3 regions of the Saccharopolyspora sp. SCSIO 74807 genome follow, and region 3 is predicted to be linked to each of the others. Evidence: riboswitches for the same ligand, from Rfam matches in the RefSeq annotation. Region 3 holds a riboswitch; each other region holds the start of a gene.
What was found. A riboswitch is a leader RNA that binds a small molecule or an ion and turns the genes downstream of it on or off. The one in region 3 is predicted to bind glycine.
Positions count from the first base shown of each region.

Region 1 (7,204 bases), 570 kb from region 3:
GCAACGTGCTCGCCGCAGCCGATGCACGGCATCGGCTCACCGGCGCGCAGCCGCACTCGCGCACCGTCTGCTCGCTGCCCATGGCGCACATGGCCGAGCGCGCGACCAGCCTGTACAGCGCCATCCACGACATCGCGCACGTGCACTTCTGCAACGGGATCAGTGAGGTCGTCGATGCGCTGCCGGACATCCGACCGCACACGCTCGTCGGCGTGCCGCGGTTGTGGGAACGGCTCGCGGCGAAACTGCGCGCCTCGGCCGACGGGCACGATCCGCTCGCCAAGATCGGACTCGACGCCACCACTTGGGCGGCCAGCGGTTCCGCGCCGCTGAACCGGGAGGTGCCGGAGCTGTTCGCCGCCAGCGGCCTGGAGATCTTCGAGTGCTGGGGCCTGACCGAGACCGCCGGCTGGACCGCGTCCGGTTCCCCGGGCAGCACCCGGCCGGGCACCGCGGGACGCCCGCTGCCCGGTGTCCAGGTGCGCGCCGAGGACGGCGAACTGCTGGTGCGCGGGCCGATGGTGTGCGCGGGCAGGCTCGAGGACGACGGGGTGATCCGCTCGATCACCGACTCCGGCGGCTGGTTGCGCACCGGCGACGCGGGAAGCGTCGACGCGGACGGCTTCCTCTCGATCACCGGTCGCAAGGACGAGCTCATCGTCGACGCCGACGGGCAGCACGTCTCTCCCGACGTCGTGGAGAACGCGCTGCGAGCGCATCCGTTGATCGGGCACGCATTGGTCTTCGGCAACGGACGGCCGCACCTGGTCGCGCTGCTGGTGCTGGACGAGGAAGCGGCTCCGGAATGGGCGCGGCAGCACGGCATCGACGGCACCTCGCCTGCCGAACTGGCCCGGCACCCGGAGGTGCTCGCCGAGGTGGACCGCGCGGTCGGGGCGGCGAACTCGTGGCTCGACGCGTCCGGCCAGGTCCGCGGGCACCGGCTGCTGGACCGCACGTGGGGCGCCGAGGGCGGCGAGCTCGGCCCGTCGATGCGGTTGCGCCGCCACGCCATCCACGACAAGTACGCCGAAGTGCTGGAGTCGCTGTACTCCTGACTTGCTCACCACCGAGTGGTGGCAGCCGATCGGCATCGCCGCCGTTGATCACTGATGGTCACCGAAGCGCCACCGGGGGAACCTCGATTCGGTGATCTTTGAGTATTGGTGCGGTTCGGACCGGGAATGTGCCGATACATCTGAGCGGACACTTCCCCGAATCCCCGGAGGCGCACCTGACATGGCTGCCACCAAACTGACCCGCACCCTGCTGCTGACCGCACTGCTCACCGCCGCGTCCGTGCCCGCGGGAGTGGCCAACGCGGCCCCGGACGCGGCCGAGCGCAGCGCTTTCACGCTCTCGGTCGGACCCGAGAACGGCGTCGAAACCCCGCGCACGACGCTGCTGAGCTGCGACCCGGCGGGCGGCACGCACCCGCGGGCGGACGCCGCCTGCGCGAGCCTGCGGGACGCGGGCGGGGACTTCCACCGGCTCAGCCAGAACCACGCGGCCACGCCGTGTCCGATGGTGCTCAAGCCCGTCGTGGCGACCGCGCACGGCAACTGGCAGGGCAAGCCGGTGCACTTCCGGCAGGAGTTCGGCAACGAGTGCGTGGCCGCGGCGAAGCTGGGCGCGGTGTACGACTTCTGATCCCGCCGCACGACGACCCCGCGCAAGGCTTTCGCGCGGGGTCGTTCGCGTGTGCGGCACCACTACTCGACCGACTGGCCACACTGGACGTATTACCGTGACGGCATGGCCGCAGAGCAGCACGAATCCGCCGGGAGACCGGACGGGCAACGGGAATCGTCCGCTTCTCGGTGGCCGCAGCGGCTCTACGGCACGGGCACCGAACCCGATCCCCGCTTCACCCTCGCCAACGAGCGGACGTTCCTGGCGTGGATCCGGACGGCGCTGGCGCTGATGGCGGCCGGGGTCGGCGTGGAGGCGTTGAACGCCGCGGCCGCGACGCACAGCCCGCTGCGCACCGCCCTTGCGGTGTTGCTGCTGCTGGCGGGGGTCGTGTGCAGCGTGGCCGCGTTCGGGCGCTGGGTGCGGCTGGAGCGCGCGTTGCGCACCGGCGCACCGCTGCCGTCGCCGAAGCTCGCGCCGTTCATCGGCTACGGCCTCGGCGCGATCGGCGTGGCTTCGTTCGTCCTGCTGCTGATCACCGGGTTCTGAGCGTGCCGCACGAGGAGCCCTGGGATCCCGGTTTGCAGGTCGAGCGCACCACGCTCGCGTGGTTGCGCACGATCATGGCCTTCGTCGCCGGGATGGCGGTGCTGCTGCGGCTGATCGCGCACCGCAGCGCAGTGGCCGCCGCGGTGTCCGCTGCGGTGTTCCTGCCGGTGGCAGCAGTGATCGCGTTCCTGGCGTGGCGCCGCCACCGGCGGGCCGAACGCAACCTCCGAGCGGACGAGCCGCTCCCCGACGGAGTGCTGCACGCCGGCGTGACCGCTCTGTCCCTGGTGGCCGCAGCCACCGCACTGGCCTACGCGCTGATCCTGTAGCGGACCGCCGCGGTTTTTCCGCGGACCATCCAGCGGAACCGCTGGCCTGCGGTGAACGACCCGTTCCCCGCAGGCTCAGCACTCGATCACGTTCACCGCGAGACCGCCGCGGGCCGTCTCCTTGTACTTGACCTTCATGTCCCGGCCGGTGTCGCGCATCGTGCGGATCGCCTTGTCCAGCGAGACGACGTGGCTGCCGTTGCCGCGCAAGGCCATCCGCGCGGCCGTGACCGCCTTGACCGAGGCGACCGCGTTGCGCTCGATGCACGGAACCTGAACCAGACCGCCCACCGGATCGCAGGTGAGACCGAGGTTGTGCTCCACCCCGATCTCCGCGGCGTTCTCCACCTGCCCCGGCGTCGCGCCGAGCACTTCGGCGAGCCCGGCGGCGGCCATCGAGCACGCCGAACCGACTTCGCCTTGGCAACCGACCTCGGCACCGGAGATCGAAGCGTTCTCCTTGAACAACACCCCGATCGCCCCGGCCGCGAGCAGGAAGCGCACGATGCCGTCCTCGTCGGCGCCCGGCACGAACCGCGCGTAGTAGTGCAGCACCGCGGGCACGATCCCCGCTGCACCGTTGGTGGGCGCGGTCACGACCCGCCCGCCCGCGGCGTTCTCCTCGTTCACCGCCAGCGCGAACAGCGTGAGCCATTCCATCGGGTCGTCCCGCTCGGTCAGGCTCGCCCGCAGCGTCGCCGCGCGTCTGCGCACCTTGAGCCCACCGGGCAGCACCCCGTCGTTGCGGGAGCCGTTTTCCACGCACTCCTGCATGACCGACCAGATGTGCAGCAGTCCCGCGCGCACCTGTTCCTCGGATCGCCAGGACAGCTCGTTGGCCAGCATCACGTCGCTGATCCGCGCGCCGGATTCCGAGCACTGCTCGAGCAGTTGCGCACCGGTGCTGAACGGGTGCCGCAACGGAGTCTCGTCCGGTTTGATCCGGTCCGCGCCCGTGGCGTCCTCGTCCACGACGAAACCGCCGCCGACCGAATAGAACACCGCTTCGCGCAGCGGGCCGGACTCGCCGAGCGGCCCGTGCGCGCTGAAGCGCATCCCGTTCGGATGCAACGGCAAGGATTTGCGCCGGTGCATCACCAGATCCTTGTCGGGGTCGAACCGGACCTCGCGCGCACCGTTGAGCAACAAGCCGCCGCCGGAACGCACCTCGTCCATCCGGTGCTCGACCGAGGACGGCTCGACGGTCTCCGGGTCGTGGCCTTCCAGCCCGAGCAGCACCGCCTTCGGGCTGCCGTGGCCGTGCCCGGTCGCGCCCAGCGAGCCGAACAGCTCGGCCTTCACCCGCACCACCTGGTCGAGCAGCCCGTCGCGGTGCAACCCCGCGACGAACCGGCCCGCCGCCCGCATCGGGCCGACGGTGTGCGAGCTCGACGGCCCGATGCCCACCGAGAAGAGGTCGAAGACACTGATCGCCATGGCCTGCCCCTTCCGGCCTGGCTCGGCTACTCGCCGCTGGTGAACGCGGCGTATTGCTCGGCGGTGAGCACAGCACCGGTGCTCTCCGCGCGCACTTCGAGCAGCCAGCCGTTGCCGAACGGGTCGGCGTTGACCGCCGCCGGGTCGTCCACGACGGCCTCGTTGACCGCTACGACCTCACCGGTCACCGGGGCGTACAGGTCGCTGACGGACTTGGTGGATTCCAGCTCGCCGCAGGACTGGCCGGATTCGATGCGTTCCCCGGTCTCCGGGAGCTGCACGTAGACGATGTCGCCGAGCGCTTCAGCCGCGTACGGCGTGACACCGATGCGGACCACGTCACCGCGGTCCTCGATCCACTCGTGCTCTTCGGTGTAGCGCAGCTGCTCGGGCAGGGACATGGAGGCTCCTGAAGGGCGTCGTGGGCACGGTCGTGCCCGGGTCCTGGGCCTCCCCCTCTGTTGCGGAACCTGAGAGCTTCACCGCCGCAGGCGGCTTGCACCGTGGGTGCGGCGCCGGAGCGCGCGCTTTCCAGAGTCGCCTCGCCCGAGCGGTCATGGTGCCTGAGAGTTTGCGGGGAGAGTTTGCTCCTTCGGCGCCCTGCTGCGCAGGGTCTCTCCCGCCCGGGTTCTGCGGCGGTATGCGGTTGTCGCGTGTGCGGCAACGATAAACGCACCGCTGCGGCTGGCAAAGCCCCTCCCACCGGACCGGGCACGCCCGATGGTCGGTGCGCAGGTGCCGCCGAACGGCGCTAGCCACCGCGAGATTGGTTCAACCACCCTGGTCGGGAACCGATCGACGGGAGGTTCCGGTGCGCGGAACTCGCAGGTCAAAGCTGGCTGCGCTGGTGTTGTCGGCGTTCGCGCCGGGTCTCGTGCTCGCGCCTGCGGCGCACGCCGAGCCGTCGGTCGGCGTGTGGCTGACCACTCAGGACGGCGGGCAGCTGCTCGCGCGCCAGCCGGACGTCGAGTTCGGCTCGGGCGGCGGGCATCGCACGATCACCGTCGATCCGGGCGAGACCCACCAGACCATGACCGGGTTCGGTGCGGCGCTGACCGACTCGTCGGCGGCGTTGATGAACGCCTCGCCGCGGCGCGACGAACTGCTGACCGAGCTGTTCGACCAGCGCGAGGGCATCGGGCTGACCGCGGTGCGGCAGGTGATCGGCGCCTCGGACTTCGCGCGCGAGGTCTACAGCTACGACGAGGTGCCTCCGGGCCAGGACGACTACGACCTGTCCGAGTTCTCCATCGCGCACGACGAGGCCGACATCCTGCCGCTGCTGCGGCGCGCGAAGGAACTCTCGCCGGAGCTGAACGCGGTCGCCACGCCGTGGAGCGCGCCGGGCTGGATGAAATCCGGCGGCTCGATGATCGGCGGCGAACTGCCCGCGCAGAACTACCAGGTGTTCGCCGACTACCTGGTGAAGTTCGTGCAGGCGTACCAGCGGGCTGGTGTGCCGATCGATGCGCTGACCCCGCAGAACGAGCCGCTGAACACGCAGGAGTCGTACCCGGGCAGCCCGATGGCACCGGACGCGCAGGCCGCGTTCGTCCGCAACGACCTCGGGCCGAAGCTCGAGCAGGCCGGGCTGGGGACCGAGGTGTTCGCCTACGACCACAACTGGGACGACGTCGACTACCCGAACCAGGTCCTCGATGCCGCCGCGCAGTACACCGACGGCGCGGCGTTCCACTGCTACGGCGGCGACCCGTCGGCGCAGTCCGCGGTGCACGAAGCGCATCCGGACGCCGAGATCCACCTGACGGAGTGCTCCGGCACCGAATCAGCCGACCCCGCGAACACCTTCCGCGACACATTGGCCTGGCAGGCCGACAACCTGATCATCGGCGGCACCCGGAACCACGCGAGCAGCGTGCTGCTGTGGAACCTGGCGCTGGATCCCGCGCACGGGCCGGTCCTGGACGGCGCCTGCACCGACTGCACCGGCGTGACGACCGTCGATGGCGGGGACGTGCGCTACAACGCGGAGTACTACGCGCTCGGGCACGCCAGCAAGTTCGTGCGGCCGGGGGCCGTCCGGGTCGGCTCGAACGACCTCGGCGAAGTCCGCAACGCCGCGTTCCGCAACCCCGACGGCTCCATCGCGCTGATCGCGCACAACCCGACCGGTGGCGAGCAGACCTTCACCGTGTCCGCGCAGAACCGCGCCTTCGACTACACGTTGCCCGCGGGCGGGCTGGCGACCTTCAGCTGGCCGGGCTGAGCCCTTCGCGCGGCGCGTCCACCGCGCCGATGGCACCGCGGCGACGAGCACGGGCGCGGCGTACCGGCGGAGGATGGTGGCAGCCACGCGGAAGGGAGCACGGGTGAAGATCGCGGTGCCGCAAGAGATCAAGAACCACGAGTACCGAGTGGCGTGCACCCCGGCAGGCGTGCACGAGCTGCGCGCACACGGCCACGAGGTGTTCGTGCAGGCCGGCGCGGGGTCCGGCTCGTCGATCCCGGACGAGGACTACCTCGCGGCGGGGGCGGAGCTGGTCGGTTCGGCGGACGAGGCGTGGGCAGCGGGCGAACTGGTGCTCAAGGTGAAGGAGCCGGTACCGGAGGAGTACCCGCGGCTGCGCGAGGGGCAACTGCTGTTCACCTACCTGCACCTGGCCGCATCGGCCGAGCTGACCGGGGCGCTGATGCGCGCCGGGGTCACCGGCATCGCCTACGAGACCGTGCAGGCACCCGGCGGGAACCTGCCGCTGCTGGCGCCGATGAGCGAGGTCGCAGGCAGGCTGGCCCCGCAGGTCGGCTCCTACGCGCTGCTGCGTCCCAGCGGCGGGCGGGGTGTCCTGCCCGGCGGTGTTCCCGGAGTGGCGCCCGCGCGGGTCGTGGTGATCGGCGGCGGGGTCGCGGGGCTGAATGCCGCGACCGTCGCGCTCGGCATGGGCGCGGACGTGGAACTGCTGGACACCAACGTCGACAAGCTGCGCGACATCGACCGCGACTACCGCGGCGGCATCCGCACCGTGGCCTCGAACCGGTACACCGTGGAATCCGCGGTGCAGGCGGCCGACCTGGTGATCGGCGCGGTGCTGATCCCCGGCGCGAAAGCCCCGAAGCTCGTCTCGAACGAGCTGGTGTCGCGGATGAAGCCGGGCAGCGTGCTGGTGGACGTGGCGGTCGACCAGGGCGGCTGCTTCGCCGATTCGGAGCCCACCACGCACGACGCCCCGACCTACCGGGTGCACGACTCGTTGTTCTACTGCGTGGCCAACATGCCGGGCGCGGTGCCGAACACCTCG
Region 1 is NZ_CP146100.1:557,740-564,943, forward strand. It holds gene V1457_RS02520 (AMP-binding protein) at 1-1,058, shown strand, start outside; gene V1457_RS02525 (SSI family serine proteinase inhibitor) at 1,240-1,650, shown strand; gene V1457_RS02530 (YidH family protein) at 1,756-2,181, shown strand; gene V1457_RS02535 (DUF202 domain-containing protein) at 2,184-2,510, shown strand; gene V1457_RS02540 (L-serine ammonia-lyase) at 2,586-3,947, opposite strand; gene gcvH (glycine cleavage system protein GcvH) at 3,974-4,348, opposite strand; glycine riboswitch at 4,489-4,579, opposite strand; gene V1457_RS02550 (glycoside hydrolase family 30 beta sandwich domain-containing protein) at 4,759-6,174, shown strand; gene ald (alanine dehydrogenase) at 6,278-7,204, shown strand, end outside.
Region 1: linked by a shared signal. The riboswitch ahead of gcvH (glycine cleavage system protein GcvH) and the one ahead of gcvT (glycine cleavage system aminomethyltransferase GcvT) in region 3 are both predicted to bind glycine.

Region 2 (7,204 bases), 2.4 Mb from region 3:
CCGCCAGCGCCCGCTCCGGTGCCCGGTCCCATTCGATGCCGCGGGCGGCATCGAGCCAGAACCCGTCCGGATCGGACAGACTGCGCCGGTGCGCGTCGGCGTAGGCGCCCATGACCACGACCTCCCACGTGCGGCTGTTCAGGTGCCGAAGTCCTACCGCACGGCACCCGTTCGCGCCAACAACCTGCGGCCACCGGTCGGAATACCCGCCGCCGCGCGCCGTGTTGGGCGGGTGGCACCGCACCCGTGCCGCCGTCCCCGGCGAGCGTCCACAACGGACCGCAGGAGTGCCCCGAACTGCGGCGGCGAGCGGGCCTCGCGACGAGCGGTCCTCCCGCTTCGCCCGCGCCGAACCGGTGCGCGGACCGGCTCGTGCAGCTCGGCGCCCTCGCCCGCCCGCTTGGCGCGACACGCCCGGAACTGCGCGAATGACCGGTGATCCATGGAACACAATTCGCCGGGAGGGGAGGCGGCGGAGCTAACGCGGGATGCGGCGCGACCGACAACCGTGATGGAGGTGCCAGGTAGTGATGAGTGCGGATACGACGGTGCGCGAAGCCGGGCCGGACGGCTCCGGTGGGGCCGGTGAACTGCCGACCACGCCGAGCAGCGTGGTGTGGAGCCGCGGCCACTCGTTCGTCCTCGAAGGCGTGGGCGGCCGGGCGCGCTGGGCCGGTGTCGACGACCGCGGCCGCGCCCGCTTCCTCACCGATGCCGAGCTGCAGCGGCGCGGCTGGAGCCACGCCCGTCGCTGAACGGAGCCACCCGCGCACCCGGCTCGGCGCAGCCACGGCCGCCACGGCCGGTGCCGGGGGCGTGTGGCACCCTGACGCGAGTGGACGCCGAGCGTCCATCGGGCCGGAGGCGCAGGTGAGCGCCGTACGGCGGATCGCACAACCGTGTCAGGGAGGGCTGTGGTGCAGGACGCCGACGGCACCACGGCCGGACCGCGTGGCCGGGGTGGGGCGCAGGATTCGGTGCCCCCGGAACCGTCCCGGCATCCGGCTCCGGACCGATCGGAACCGGGCGAGCACCCCGAGGCGTGCGAGCATCCCGAACCAGGCGAGCACGCGGCGCAGCCACCGGCGGACGACTCCGCGCAGCGACCGGCGGACTCGTCCGGTCCGGATGACGCCGAAACCGCAGCCCCGCCCGATCCCGGCATCGCGCACATCAAAGAGGTCGCCGCGAACGTCTGGGACGACCCCTGGCTGACCTGGCCGAACCTGCTCAGCGTGCTGCGCCTGGCCGGTGTCCCGCTGTTCCTCTGGCTGCTGCTGGGGCCGCAGCAGGACCTGCTTGCCCTGCTGGTGCTGGTGATCAGCGGGGCCACCGACTGGCTCGACGGCAAGCTCGCCCGCTGGCTGAACCAGTACAGCCGCGTCGGCGAGCTGCTCGACCCGGGTGCCGACCGGCTCTACATCGTCGCGACGCTGATCGCCTTCGTGCTCCGGGACGTGATCCCGTGGTGGGCCGCGGTGGCGCTGATCGGCCGCGACGTGGTGCTGACGCTGTGCTTGCCGGTGCTGCGCTGGCACGGGTTCGAGCCGCCCGAGGTGCACTACCTCGGCAAGGCCGCGACCTTCTGCCTGATGTACGCGTTCCCGCTGTTGCTGCTGGTGCAGGAGGACTTCGCGTTCGAGCAGGTCGTGCGCCCGCTGGCGTACGCCTTCACCGGCTGGGGCGGCGTGCTGTACGTGTGGGCCGGTGTGCTGTACCTGATCCAGGTCTTCGCGACCGTGCGGCTGGCCAGATCGAACCGGACCTGACCGCGGCGCAGCCGGCCGCAGTGCGCGTGCGCTGCCGGCGCCACCCGCGCTGCGGAGTTGATCACGTCGCGGCTGCCTTGCGGTCCGCTGCGGCCTCGACCTACGCTCGCGACGCCCGCGGCGATCATCGCGGGTGAGGCGGAGGCGCTGCGAAGTCCCGCCGGCCGAGCGACCAGGAAGGCGGGACCCAAGTGGCCCCGGAAGGGATCAAGTACACCGAAGACCACGAGTGGGTGCTGCGCACCGGCGAGGACACCGTCCGGGTCGGCATCACCGACTACGCCCAGCAGCAGCTCGGCGACGTGGTGTTCGTCCAGCTGCCCGATGCGGGCGAGGCGGTGCAGGCCGGTGGCGGCATCGGCGAGGTGGAGTCGACCAAGAGCGTCTCGGACATCTACGCCCCGGTCGCCGGCGAGGTCGTCGCCCGCAACGAGCGGCTCGACGAGCAGCCCGAGCTGGTCAACTCCGCGCCGTTCGGCGACGGCTGGATGCTCGAGATCAAGCTGGCCGACCCGGCGGCGCCGGACGCGCTGCTCGGCCCGGAGGACTACCAAGCCGTCATCGACCAGGCATGATCGTCGATCTCCGCACCGCGGCCGGATCGTTGTGGGACTCCCGCGTCTGCCACCTGGAACGGCGCGGTACGTTGGAACGCACTTGCACGACCCATCCGCGCAGAGGAGAGCTCAGGTGAGCCAGAACGACGGGCCCGGCGGCGTTCCGCCGGAGCAGTCACCGGAGACCACCTCGGTCTTCAGGCCGTTCCTGTCGGAATCGGAGAGCACCGAGAGTGCGGCTCCGGAGCCTGCGGCCTCCGGAGTCGACGCGCTGCCCGCCGGGTCCGCCCTGCTGGTGGTCAAGCGCGGCCCGAACGCGGGGTCGCGATTCCTGCTCGACCGGGAGACCACCAGCTCGGGTCGGCACCCCGACAGCGACATATTCCTCGACGACGTCACCGTTTCCCGTCGCCACGCCGAGTTCCGGCGCGAGGGCAGCGACTTCGTCGTCGTGGACGTGGGCAGCTTGAACGGGACCTACGTCAACCGGGAACCGGTGGACACCTCGGTGCTGGCCAACGGCGACGAGGTGCAGATCGGCAAGTTCCGGCTGGTGTTCCTGACCGGGCCGATCGACGGCGGCCAGGGACGCTGAAGGTCCGCGGCCGTTCCGCGACGGGGCGGCGTCCACGGCGCCGCCCCGACGGCATCCGAGGCGATCGTCCGATCGCGGCACCGGAGGCGATCATCCGATCGCCGGGTGCGGAGCCGCCGGTCCGTCCTCGCCCGATGCCCTCCGCGAGGCTCTGACCAGCGGTTGGCCGTTGGGGCTGCGGTGTATCGTTGCTGTGGGCGTCGTTGCGCTGCAGCAACCGGCAGGGCGCGGGAACTCCCCGTTCGCCCGGAGCCCGCAGCGGGCGAACGATCTCGGCAGCATCGCGAACGGCACCGGCGAGCGGAACCGGAGTCGGTCGACGAACAAGGGCCTGCACCGGCGGCACCGGCGTTCGCGCGCGGTCCGGCGAGCAGGCGGTACGAACCGGAAAAAGCCGTTCAGCGAGCGGAAAATCCGGCCGGAGGCGATGGCCAGTGGTAGGCGTGTCCGCCGTATCGCGGGTAGCGTCGGAGGCGTCGGTGCGCGATCCTCGACCAAGGATGTCACGCTTCGGCGCGCTGGAGGAGGCGATGAGACGATGAGCAGCGAGATGCGCGTCGTCGGCGTGCGAGTGGAACTACCAGCCAACCAGCCGATTCTGCTGCTGCGCGAAACCGACGGTGAGCGGTACTTGCCGATCTGGATCGGATCGGTGGAGGCCACCGCGATCGCGCTGGAGCAGCAGGGTGTGCGGCCGGCCAGACCCCTGACCCACGATCTGCTCAAGGACGTCATCGGCGCCCTCGGGCGGGATCTGGAGCAGGTGCGGATCACCGATCTGCAGGAGGGCACGTTCTTCGCCGAGCTGATCTTCGACGGGGACGTGCGGGTCTCGGCCCGCCCGAGCGACTCGGTCGCGCTGGCGCTGCGGGTCGGGGTGCCGATCCACGCCGACGAATCGGTGCTGGACGAAGCCGGGCTGATCATCCCGGACGAGCAGGAGGACGAGGTCGAGAAGTTCCGGGAGTTCCTGGACTCGGTCTCGCCGGAGGACTTCCGGGGCGCGGATACCTGACCGCCCCGGTGCGCCACGACGGCTCCCGCTGCCGAGAGGCACGGGAGCCGTTCGCATTTCCGGCCCGGTGGCGGGGAATTCCCGGTGGGGTGTCCGCCCGGCGGGGGTGCGTCCGCGCGTCGCGTTGACCCGCCCACGGGGTGGGCTTACCGTCGTTGCAACGCGAATTGCTCCGATGTGATTTTCCAGGTCGGGCGCTCGCGGCCCGGTCGCGGGAGCTCCGGGGCGGCAGCCGCCCGGTGCGGTTGTTCCCGGTGGTTCGCCGGCCCCGGTGGCCGGACGAGGGGAGGCAGGCGTGGTGGAGCGAGCACCCGGCGAAGATTCCGCGCAGCAGCCGGAACCGATGGCCGACCCCGCGTTGCCGGATCCCGCGCTGCCGGACGAACTCGTCGGCTACCGCGGACCCGCGGCCTGCCAGATCGCCGGAATCACCTACCGGCAGCTCGACTACTGGGCCAGGACCAAGCTGGTCGGCCCGTCCATCCGCAGCGCCGCCGGTTCGGGTTCGCAGCGGTTGTACTCGTTCAAGGACATCCTGGTGCTGAAGGTGGTCAAGCGGCTGCTGGACACCGGGGTCTCGTTGCACAACATCCGGCTGGCGGTGGAGCACCTGCGCGGCCGCGGGGTGCGCGACCTGGCGAAGATCACGTTGTTCAGCGACGGCACCACGGTCTACGAGTGCACCTCCGCGGAAGAGGTCGTCGACCTGCTGCAGGGCGGGCAGGGCGTGTTCGGCATCGCGGTCAGCGGTGCGATGCGGGAGATCACCGGCACCATCCACGAGTTCCCGGCGGAAAGAGCCGACACCGCCGACCCCGAAGAGCCCGTCGATGACGAGCTGTCCCGCAGGCGTCGGGACCGGCAAACGGGCTGAACCGGTTCGGCGGCCCCGGCCCGGGGATTTCGCGTGGACACGGTGCGTGCGCAGCGCGTCCGGTGCGTGGGACGTTCGGACGCGACGAAGATCGCACCGGTCGGCGCTCACTGGATCGGGTAGGGTGCGAGGCATCGCAGACCCCGTGCGGGAGAGTCCGCCGGTGATCCGGTCGCCGGCGGCGCCGAAGGAGCAAACCCTCCCCGACAACCTCTCAGGCGGCTGGACCGCACGGGCGAGATACCTCTGGAAAGAGGTGCCACCGGACGAGGTGGCGCCCGCCGACGGTGCAAGTCCGGTCCGACCGGGCGAAGCTCTCAGGCGTTCGCGATGCGGACAGTGACAGAGGGGGAGGGCAGCACACAACGCTGCCGCCCTGTGTCCGCTGCGATGAATGAGGTGTGGCGATGACGACCGAAGACCGGATCCCGCTGGCCGCCCTGGAACACGGAACCCCGTTCGCCGACCGCCACGTCGGGCCGCTGCCCGCCGAACTGGCCCGGATGCTGGACGTGATCGGCGTCGGCTCGCTGGAGGAACTCGCCCAGTCCGCGGTGCCGTCCGGCATCCGCGAGCGCGACCTGCACTTGGCGCTGCCGGAACCGGCGACGGAGGCGGAGGCGCTCGCCGAGCTGCGCGAGCGCGCGAGCCGCAACCGGCCGCACACCGAGATGATCGGGCTCGGCTACCACCCGACGATCACGCCGCCGGTGATCCGCCGCAACGTGCTGGAGAACCCGGCGTGGTACACCGCCTACACGCCGTACCAGCCGGAGATCTCGCAGGGCCGCCTGGAGGCGCTGCTGAACTTCCAGACCATGGTCGCGGACCTGACCGGGGTGCCGGTCTCGAACTCCTCGATGCTGGACGAGTCCACCGCCGCGGCCGAGGGCATGACCCTGGTGCGCCGCGCGGGACGGAACAAGTCGCCGCGGTTCGTCGTGGACGCCGACACCATGCCGCAGACGCGTTCGGTGATCGAGACCCGTGCCGAGCCGCTGGGCATCGAGATCGTCGAGGCCGACCTCTCCGCCGGTCCGCAGGGCCTGCCGGAGGGGGACTTCTTCGGTGCGCTGCTGGCCTACCCGGGCGCATCGGGCGCGCTGCGCGACCACGAGGCGATCATCGCCGAGGTGCACGAGCGCGGCGCGATGGCCGTGGTCAGCGCCGACCTGCTGGCGCTGACGCTGCTGCGCGCGCCGGGGGAGATCGGTGCCGACGTCGTGGTCGGCACGACGCAGCGCTTCGGCGTGCCGATGGGCTTCGGCGGCCCGCACGCCGGGTACATGGCGGTGCGCAAGGGCATCGAGCGGCAGTTGCCCGGCAGGCTGGTCGGGGTGAGCGTGGACGCCGACGGGGATCAGGCTTACCGGCTCGCGCTGCAGACCCGTGAGCAGCACATCCGCCGCGAGAAGGCCACCAGCAACATCTGCACCGCGCAGGTCCTGCTGGCCGTGATGTCGTCGATGTACGCGGTCTACCACGGCCCGGGCGGGCTGCGCGCCATCGCGCAGCGGGCGCACCGGATGGCGGCGGTGCTGGCCGAGCGGCTGCGCCGCGGCGGGGTCGAGGTCGTGCACGCGGAGTTCTTCGACACGATCGTCACGCGGGTGCCGGGCCGGGCGGCGGAGGTCGTCGACGCCGCTCGCGGCGAGGGGATCAACCTGCGCCACATCGACGCCGACCACGTGGGCCTCAGCTGCGACGAGACCACCACCCGGGAGACGCTGCTGAAGGTCCTCAGCGCGTTCGGGTTCGGTGGCGAGACGCTGACCGGGGTGGACGAGCTGGACGCGGAGACGGCCGACGCGCTGCCCACCGCACTGCTGCGCACGTCCGACTACATGACGCACCCGGTGTTCCACACGCACCGCTCGGAGACCTCGCTGCTGCGTTACCTGCGCAAGCTCTCGGACACCGACCTGGCGCTGGACCGCAGCATGATCCCGCTGGGCTCGTGCACGATGAAGCTCAACGCCACCGCCGAGATGGAGCCGGTGACCTGGCCCGAGTTCGCCGAGGTGCACCCGTTCGCACCCGGGCAGGACGCGGCGGGGCTGCTCGAGGTGGTGCACGACCTGGAGCGCTGGCTGACCGAGATCACCGGCTACGACGCGGTCAGCGTGCAGCCGAACGCGGGCAGCCAGGGCGAATTCGCCGGTCTGCTGGCCATCCGCGCCTACCACCACAGCCGTGGTGAGGCGGCGCGGGACGTCTGCCTGATCCCGGCCAGCGCGCACGGCACGAACGCCGCCAGCGCCGTGATGGCCGGGCTGCGCGTGGTCGTGGTGCGCTGCGACGACCAGGGCAACATCGAGATGGACCACCTGCGCGAGGTCGTCGAGCAGCACCGCGACGACCTGGCCGGGATCATGATCACTTACCCGTCCACGC
Region 2 is NZ_CP146100.1:4,314,288-4,321,491, forward strand. It holds gene V1457_RS19740 (propionyl-CoA synthetase) at 1-112, opposite strand, end outside; gene V1457_RS19745 (hypothetical protein) at 531-755, shown strand; gene V1457_RS19750 (CDP-alcohol phosphatidyltransferase family protein) at 1,164-1,769, shown strand; gene gcvH (glycine cleavage system protein GcvH) at 1,961-2,344, shown strand; gene garA (glycogen accumulation regulator GarA) at 2,460-2,921, shown strand; gene V1457_RS19765 (bifunctional nuclease family protein) at 3,460-3,936, shown strand; gene V1457_RS19770 (MerR family transcriptional regulator) at 4,280-4,810, shown strand; glycine riboswitch at 4,949-5,050, shown strand; gene gcvP (aminomethyl-transferring glycine dehydrogenase) at 5,218-7,204, shown strand, end outside.
Region 2: linked by a shared signal. The riboswitch ahead of gcvP (aminomethyl-transferring glycine dehydrogenase) and the one ahead of gcvT (glycine cleavage system aminomethyltransferase GcvT) in region 3 are both predicted to bind glycine.

Region 3 (7,204 bases):
CGTCGTCGCGGGCGGTCAGCCAGTGCTCGAACGCCTCGGCCATCGCCGCGACGGCGGAACCGCGGTCGCCGGTGAACACGGCGCCGGCTCCGCGCGGGTGCGCGGCCGCGACCTCGGTGGCGGAGACGTCCACGTCGTCCGGGTTGTCGGCGGGATCGCCGGAGGTGCTCAGGTCGACGGTGCCGACCCGGACACCGCCGGCCGCGGCCAGACCGGCCACGTACCGCAACTCCGCACCCTTGGTGTCGAACGTGCCCACCACGTACGCCCGGCCCATCGCACCGCCTTCGCCGTCGGGGTCCACCGGAGCCGAAGCCTACTTCGCGAAGCGGTCCGGACACAGCCCGTTGATCACCAATCGGCGAGCGACCCCAGCAGCTCCGCGTCCTCGTCCAGGAACCGGCGAACTTCACGGGCGCGCAGCTCCTCGCGGTCTTCCCGCTCGGCGGCCTCGCGCGGCGGGTGCTCGTGCACCTCGTTCAACCTCAGAACCATCGTCACCACGCCAACCGCCTACTACCACGCGCTGCCGCTCATTTCCCGGGCGAGAGAACGGCCCCCGGACTTCGCCGGGGGCCGTCGCTTGCGGGCTCAGGTCACTGGCTCTTGCCCTTGCCCATGAAGCGGTTCTTGACCTGGTCGATCTTCGCCTTGTTCTTGGGGTCGGACGCGTAGCGCTTGGCCTGGTCGATCGCCTTCTTGCCCTGCGGGCTCTTGGCGAAGTCGGTCACCTTCTTGAACAGAGACATGGTCGCTCCCACTCGGACCGTTCGGGCACGGTTACCCACAGGGTACCGGCATTTCGGGCACCCGATCGAGCCCTGCAGCCCCGCGAACGCTCCTAGCCGAGCACACCGCTGACCGACGAGTGCCCCTTGAGCAGGTTGCGGGCGATGGTGCGGCGCTGGATCTCGTCGGTTCCCTCGAAGATGCGCAGCAGCCGGATGTCCCGGTACCAGCGCTCGATGGGCAGTTCGCGGGTGTAGCCCATGCCGCCGTGGATCTGCATCATCCGGTCCACGATCTCGTTGGCGCGGGTGCCGCCGTAGAGCTTGGCGATGCTCTGCGCGTGCCGCGAGTCCATGCCCTGGTCGGACTGCCACGCGGCCTGCAGCACCAGCCAGCGCAGCGATTCGATCTCCACCGCGGAGTCGGCGATCATCCACTGGATGGCCTGGCGATCGGCGATCGGCGCGCCGAAGGTCTTCCTGCTGCGCGCGTAGTCCATGGACATCTCCATCATGCGTTCGCAGCCGCCGAGCGCGCGGGCGGGCAGCAGGTACCGGCCGCGGCCGATCCACTGCATGGCGAGCTTGAAGCCGCCGCCGACCTCGCCGAGCACGTTCTCCTCCGGCACCCGCACGCCGTCGAACTGCAGCGCGGCGGGCTGCCGGTCCCACTCGCCCATGATCTCGATCGGCTCGGACTTCCAGCCCGCGTCCCGGTCGGCGAGGAAGCAGGTGACTCCGCCGTCGGCGCCCTTGTCCTTGTCGGTGACGGCGAAGACCATCGTGAAGTCGGCGTCGATGCCGCCGGTGATGAACGTCTTCTCGCCGTCGATCACCCACTCCGAGCCCTCCTTGCGGGCGGTGGTGCGGATGTCCTTCGCGTCCGATCCGGCGCCGGGTTCGGTGATCGCGAAGCAGGACTTGCGCTCGCCTTCGATGGTGGGCAGCAGGTAGCGCCGCTGCTGGTCCTCGTTGGCGTGGTAGAGGATGTTGTCGGCGTAGCCGCCGAAGCTGAACGGCACGAACGTGCGGCCCAGCTCGATCTCGATCAGCGCGGTCAGCACCGCGGAAAGCCCCATCCCGCCGTACTCCTCCGGGGTCTGCACGCCCCAGAATCCGGCGTCGCGGGCCTTCTGCCGCAGCTGCCCGAGCTCTTGCTTGGTCAGCCCGCGCTCGTGGTTGCGCTCGCGGCGCAGCACCTCCTGCTCCAGCGGCATGAGTTCGCGCTGCACGAAGGTGCGCACCCAGTCGCGGATGTCCCGCTCTTCCTCGGTGAGCGAAAAGTCGACCATCAGTGCTGTTCCTTTCCGAATCCGGCCCGGGCTCAGCCGCGAGCGGCGGTGTTCGTCTCGGTGAGCTGCTCGCGCAGTTCGCGCTTGAGGACCTTGTGGCTGGGACCGAGCGGCAGTTCGTCGACGAACACGACGCGGCGCGGGTACTTGTGGTGCGCGGTCTGCTCGGCGGCCCACGCCCGGATCGCCCCGGACAGCGAATCGTCGGCGAGCTCGCCCGGTTCGGGGACCACGACCGCGCAGATCTCCTCGCCGCGTTCGGGGTCGGGCAGGCCGATCACCGCGCACTGCGCGACGGCCGGGTGCCGGATCAGCAGCTCCTCCACCTCGCGCGGGTAGATGTTGTAGCCGTTGCGGATGATCAGGTCCTTCTTGCGGTCCACGATGGACAGGTAGCCGTCGGCGTCCTTGCGGCCCATGTCGCCGGTGCGGAACCAGCCGTCGACCACCGCGGCGCGGGTGGCCGCGGGGTCGCCGAGGTAGCCGGCGAACACGTTGTGGCCGCGGATGACGATCTCGCCGGTCTGGCCGGTGGGCAGCAGCTCGATGCGGTCGTCGACGTCCGGGTCGGCGACCTCGGCGTCGACGCCCCACAGCGGGTGCCCCACGGTTCCGGCGCGCGCGCCGAACGCCGGCTGGTTCACGGTGGCGGTCGGCGAGGTCTCGGACAGCCCGTAGCCCTCGTGGATGGACGCGCCGAAGCGCCGCTCGAAGTTCTCCAGCACCGCAACCGGCAGCGCGGCGCCGCCGGAGACGCACAGCCGCAGGCTGGGCAGCGCTGTTTCCGGCCCGGCGGCTTCCAGCATCCGGATGTACATCGTCGGCACTCCGTTGAGCTGGGTGACTTCGTGCCGCCGGATCAGCTCGAGAGCTTCGCCGGGGTCGAACTTGGGTTGCAGCACCAGCGCGGCACCGGCGCGGAACGTGGTGTTCAGCGAGACGGTCTGGCCGAACACGTGGAACAGCGGCAGGCAGCCGAGCACCTTGTCGTCGCGCCGGGTGTCGTTCGCGTCGAAGGCGTTCACCACGGCGTTCATGACCAGGTTGAGGTGCGTGAGCACGGCGCCCTTGGGGCGTCCCGTGGTTCCGCTGGTGTAGAAGATGACCGCCGGGTCCTCGGGGGCGCGGGTCGCGAAGGACGCCACCGGTTCGGCGGCCGCGGCCAGTTCGGTCAGTGAGGTGGTTTCCGGCGAGGCCTCCGGATCGCCGCCGGGGCCGACGGTCAGCACCGGGACGCCGACGCGGCGCGCGGACTCCTCCGCCAGCGCGCGCTGCGAGGTGTGCCCGATGACGAGCTTGGCGCCCGAGTCGCGCAGCAGGTGCGCCGCTTCGTCCGGCACCAGCAGCAGCGGCACCGGCACCACGACGGCGCCCGCGGTGAGCACGGCGTAGTAGGCGCGCACGAAGTCGATGACGTTGGGTGCGACGATCGCGACCCGGTCGCCGGGCTGCACTCCCCGTCCGCGCAGCGCTGCGGCGTGCGCGCGGACCTGCTCCCACAGCTGCCCGTAGCCGACGTGCTGGTCGCCCTCGATGACCGCGGTCGCCGACGGCCGCAGGCGGGCCGGCTCGGCGAGCACGGACGCCAGGGACAGCGTCGTCGACCGCTGGCCGGGCGTCGTCGGCTGCGCAATCGAACTGTCGTCGTTGACCATCGGCGGCCTCCTCGCCGGACGCGCCGGGCGTCCCGCGAGAAGTGGACACCCGGCAACTAACGTCGTTAGTTTTGGACTCTAGGACCACCCCGAGCGCTGCGGCAAGAGCGCAGCACCGGACACTGTCGGTGCCGGGAAGACCCCGGAGCGGAGCGTCGAACAGGGGGAAGCGCGGATGGGACGGCCGAAGAGCCCGCTGCTGACCTCCGAACGCATCCGTACCTGCGGGCTGGAGATCATCGATTCGCACGGCCTCGAAGCGCTGTCCATGCGCCGCCTCGCCGACGCGCTCGGCGTGCGCGCCGCCTCGCTGTACAACCACGTCGCCACCAAGGACGCGCTGCTGCACGAGATCGCCAACGGCGTGATGGCCAGCGTGGACACCAGCGGTTTCGGCACCGACTGGACCACCGGGCTGCTGCGCTGGGCCCGCTCCTACCGGGCCGCGCTGGCCGCGCATCCGAACCTGGTGCCGTTCATGGCCTCGGGACCGGCCCGGCGGGAGACCTCGCTCAGCCGCGCCGACGCCGTGCACGGCGGGCTGACCAGCGCGGGCTGGCCGCCGCGCTACGCCACCATGATCGGGGCCTCCACGAAGTACCTGGTGGTCGGCTCCGCCATGGGCTCGTTCGCGGGCGGGTTCCCGGACGACGCCGAGATCTACGACGACCGGTTCCCGCACCTGCGGCAGGCGCACAAGCTGCGCGAGCACGCCGCGGAGATCGACGACGACAGCTTCGAGCTGGCGCTGCGAGCGCTGGTGGATGGTCTGCGCGCGCAGTTCGAGCTGGTCGCAGCGAACACGTCGTGATTGATCATTAATACTGAATTTTCGATCTTCGCCTCGCCGGCGGCGCAGCCGCCGAGCAGCCGACCGTGCAAGCCACCGACACCGCTACGCAGCGAATCCGAAGAACACTATTCGTGACGGGACAGGGCTCACGTTCGGTTGACTGCGAAACGTGATCTCCGTAGCGTCAGCCAGCAACCGAAAGCCCAACTGAACAGCCGCCGACGACGTCGTGCGGGAGAGACTCCCCCCACCAGGAGCCCCTGGTATGCGGCCGTGGAGCGCCGAAGGAGCAATCCTCCCCACCAAACTCTCAGGCCCCGCACCGCACGACAGCAGGCGATCACGGAGAAAAGCAGGGATCCGCATCCCTCGCCCACGGTGCAAGCCGCACGAGCGCGGCGAAACTCTCAGGCCAATGACTCCGGGGAGGCCGGCCGGCGCCCACCGCGCCCGTCGCCGCCGAGGTGCTCGAGCTGCAGCTTCCGCTGGGGCTATGGTTTCCGCTGGAAGTGGCCGCAGCCGGTCCTCGGACGTGATCGGTGCCGATGAGGAGGAGTTCCGCACCATGACGTCGTCGCCGCCCTCCGCGCGTCAGACACCTCTCCACGAGGTGCACCGAGCGCTAGGCGCCCACTTCACCGAGTTCGCGGGCTGGCAGATGCCGGTGCGCTACTCCGGTGACACCGCCGAGCACCAAGCGGTGCGCAACACCGCGGGCCTGTTCGACCTCTCGCACATGGGCGAGATCCGGATCAGCGGCCCGCAGGCCGCCGAGGCGCTGGACTACGCGCTGGTGGCGAAGGCATCCGGCATAACGGCCGGGCGTGCCCGCTACACGATGCTCTGCGACGCCGACGGCGGCGTGCTCGACGACCTGATCGTCTACCGGCTGGCCGAGCAGGAATACCTGGTGGTCGCCAACGCCGCGAACGCCGACGTGGTCTCCGCCGAGCTGGAACGGCGCGTGCAGGGCTTCGACGCCGCGTACGAGGACGTTTCCGCGGACTACGCGCTGATCGCGGTACAGGGCCCGAAGGCCGTCGAGATCCTCGCGCCGCTGACCGACACGGACCTGTCCACGGTCAAGTACTTCGCCGGCTACCGCAGCACGGTCGCGGGCGCGCAGGTGATGCTGGCGCGCACCGGCTACACCGGTGAGGACGGCTTCGAGCTGTTCACCTCACCCGCCGACGCCCCGGCGGTCTGGCACGCGCTGGCCGAGTCCGGGCAGCAGCACGAGCTGGCCCCTGCCGGGCTGTCCTGCCGGGACACCTTGCGGTTGGAGGCGGGGATGCCGCTGCACGGCCACGAGCTCTCCACCGGCCTCACCCCGTTCCACGCGAACCTCGGGCGGGTGGTGAAGCTGGACAAGCCGGGTGACTTCGTCGGCAAGGCCGCGCTGGCCCGCGTCGCCGAGGAGCCCACCGAACGCACCCTGGTCGGGCTCAGCACCGATGCGCGCCGCGCGCCGCGGCACGGGTACCCGGTGCTGGACGCCGCGGGTGCCGAGGTCGGCGAGGTGACCAGCGGTGCGCCGTCGCCCACGCTGGGACATCCGATCGGGATGGCTTACGTGGACCGCGCGCACAGCGCGCCCGGCACCGAGCTGAAGGTCGACATCCGCGGCAGGAGCATCGACGTGCAGGTCGTCGAGCTGCCGTTCTACCGACGGTCGAACTGACCACCCGCGGGCGAGATGCCCGCACGCCCACGCCGGCCGGAGGGCAGCGCGGCCCGCATCCGGCACGGCCCACATCACCATTCAGAGCCCATCGAGCACATTCAGAGCCCACGTGCAGGGCCCACATCGAGCACAGGAGGCAATGCGATGTCCGCACCGGACCTGTTCAACGATTCGCTGTCGGCGGTGGATCCGGAGGTGGCGGCCGCGGTCGGCGCTGAGTTGTCGCGGCAGCAGAACACGCTGGAGATGATCGCGTCGGAGAACTTCGCGTCGCAGGCGGTGTTGCAGGCGCAGGGGTCGGTGCTGACGAACAAGTACGCCGAGGGCTATCCGGGCAAGCGGTATTACGGCGGTTGCGAGCACGTGGACGTCGTCGAGCAGTTGGCGATCGATCGGGCCAAGGAGCTCTTCGGCGCGTCGTTCGCGAACGTGCAGCCGCACTCGGGGGCGCAGGCCAATGCTGCGGCGATGTTCGCGCTGCTCAAGCCGGGTGACACGATCATGGGCCTGGACCTGGCGCATGGCGGGCACCTCACCCACGGGATGCGGATCAACTTCTCCGGCAAGCTCTACAACGTGGTGCCGTACCACGTCTCGGAGCAGGACCACCGGGTCGACATGGACGAACTCGCCCGCCTGGCCCGCGAGAACAAACCCCAGATGATCATCGCCGGGTGGTCGGCCTACCCGCGCCAGCTCGACTTCGCCCGGTTCCGCGAGATCGCCGACGAGGTCGGGGCGTACCTGATGGTCGACATGGCGCACTTCGCCGGGCTGGTCGCCGCGGGGCTGCACCCGAACCCGCTGCCGCACGCGCACGTGGTCACCACGACCACGCACAAAACCCTCGGCGGCCCGCGCGGCGGGGTGATCCTCTCCGCGGACGACGAGTTCACCAAGAAGTTCAACTCCGCGGTGTTCCCCGGCCAGCAAGGCGGCCCCCTCGAGCACGTGATCGCGGGCAAGGCGGTGCTGTTCAAAACCGCCCAGTCCCCCGAGTTCGCCGACCGGCAGCGCCGCACCATCGAAGGCGCCCAAGCCCTGGCCGAACG
Region 3 is NZ_CP146100.1:6,680,895-6,688,098, forward strand. It holds gene V1457_RS30505 (Tm-1-like ATP-binding domain-containing protein) at 1-277, opposite strand, end outside; gene V1457_RS30510 (hypothetical protein) at 352-495, opposite strand; gene V1457_RS30515 (hypothetical protein) at 597-749, opposite strand; gene V1457_RS30520 (acyl-CoA dehydrogenase family protein) at 842-2,020, opposite strand; gene V1457_RS30525 (long-chain fatty acid--CoA ligase) at 2,053-3,675, opposite strand; gene V1457_RS30530 (TetR/AcrR family transcriptional regulator) at 3,851-4,486, shown strand; glycine riboswitch at 4,691-4,803, shown strand; glycine riboswitch at 4,804-4,900, shown strand; gene gcvT (glycine cleavage system aminomethyltransferase GcvT) at 5,034-6,149, shown strand; gene glyA (serine hydroxymethyltransferase) at 6,297-7,204, shown strand, end outside.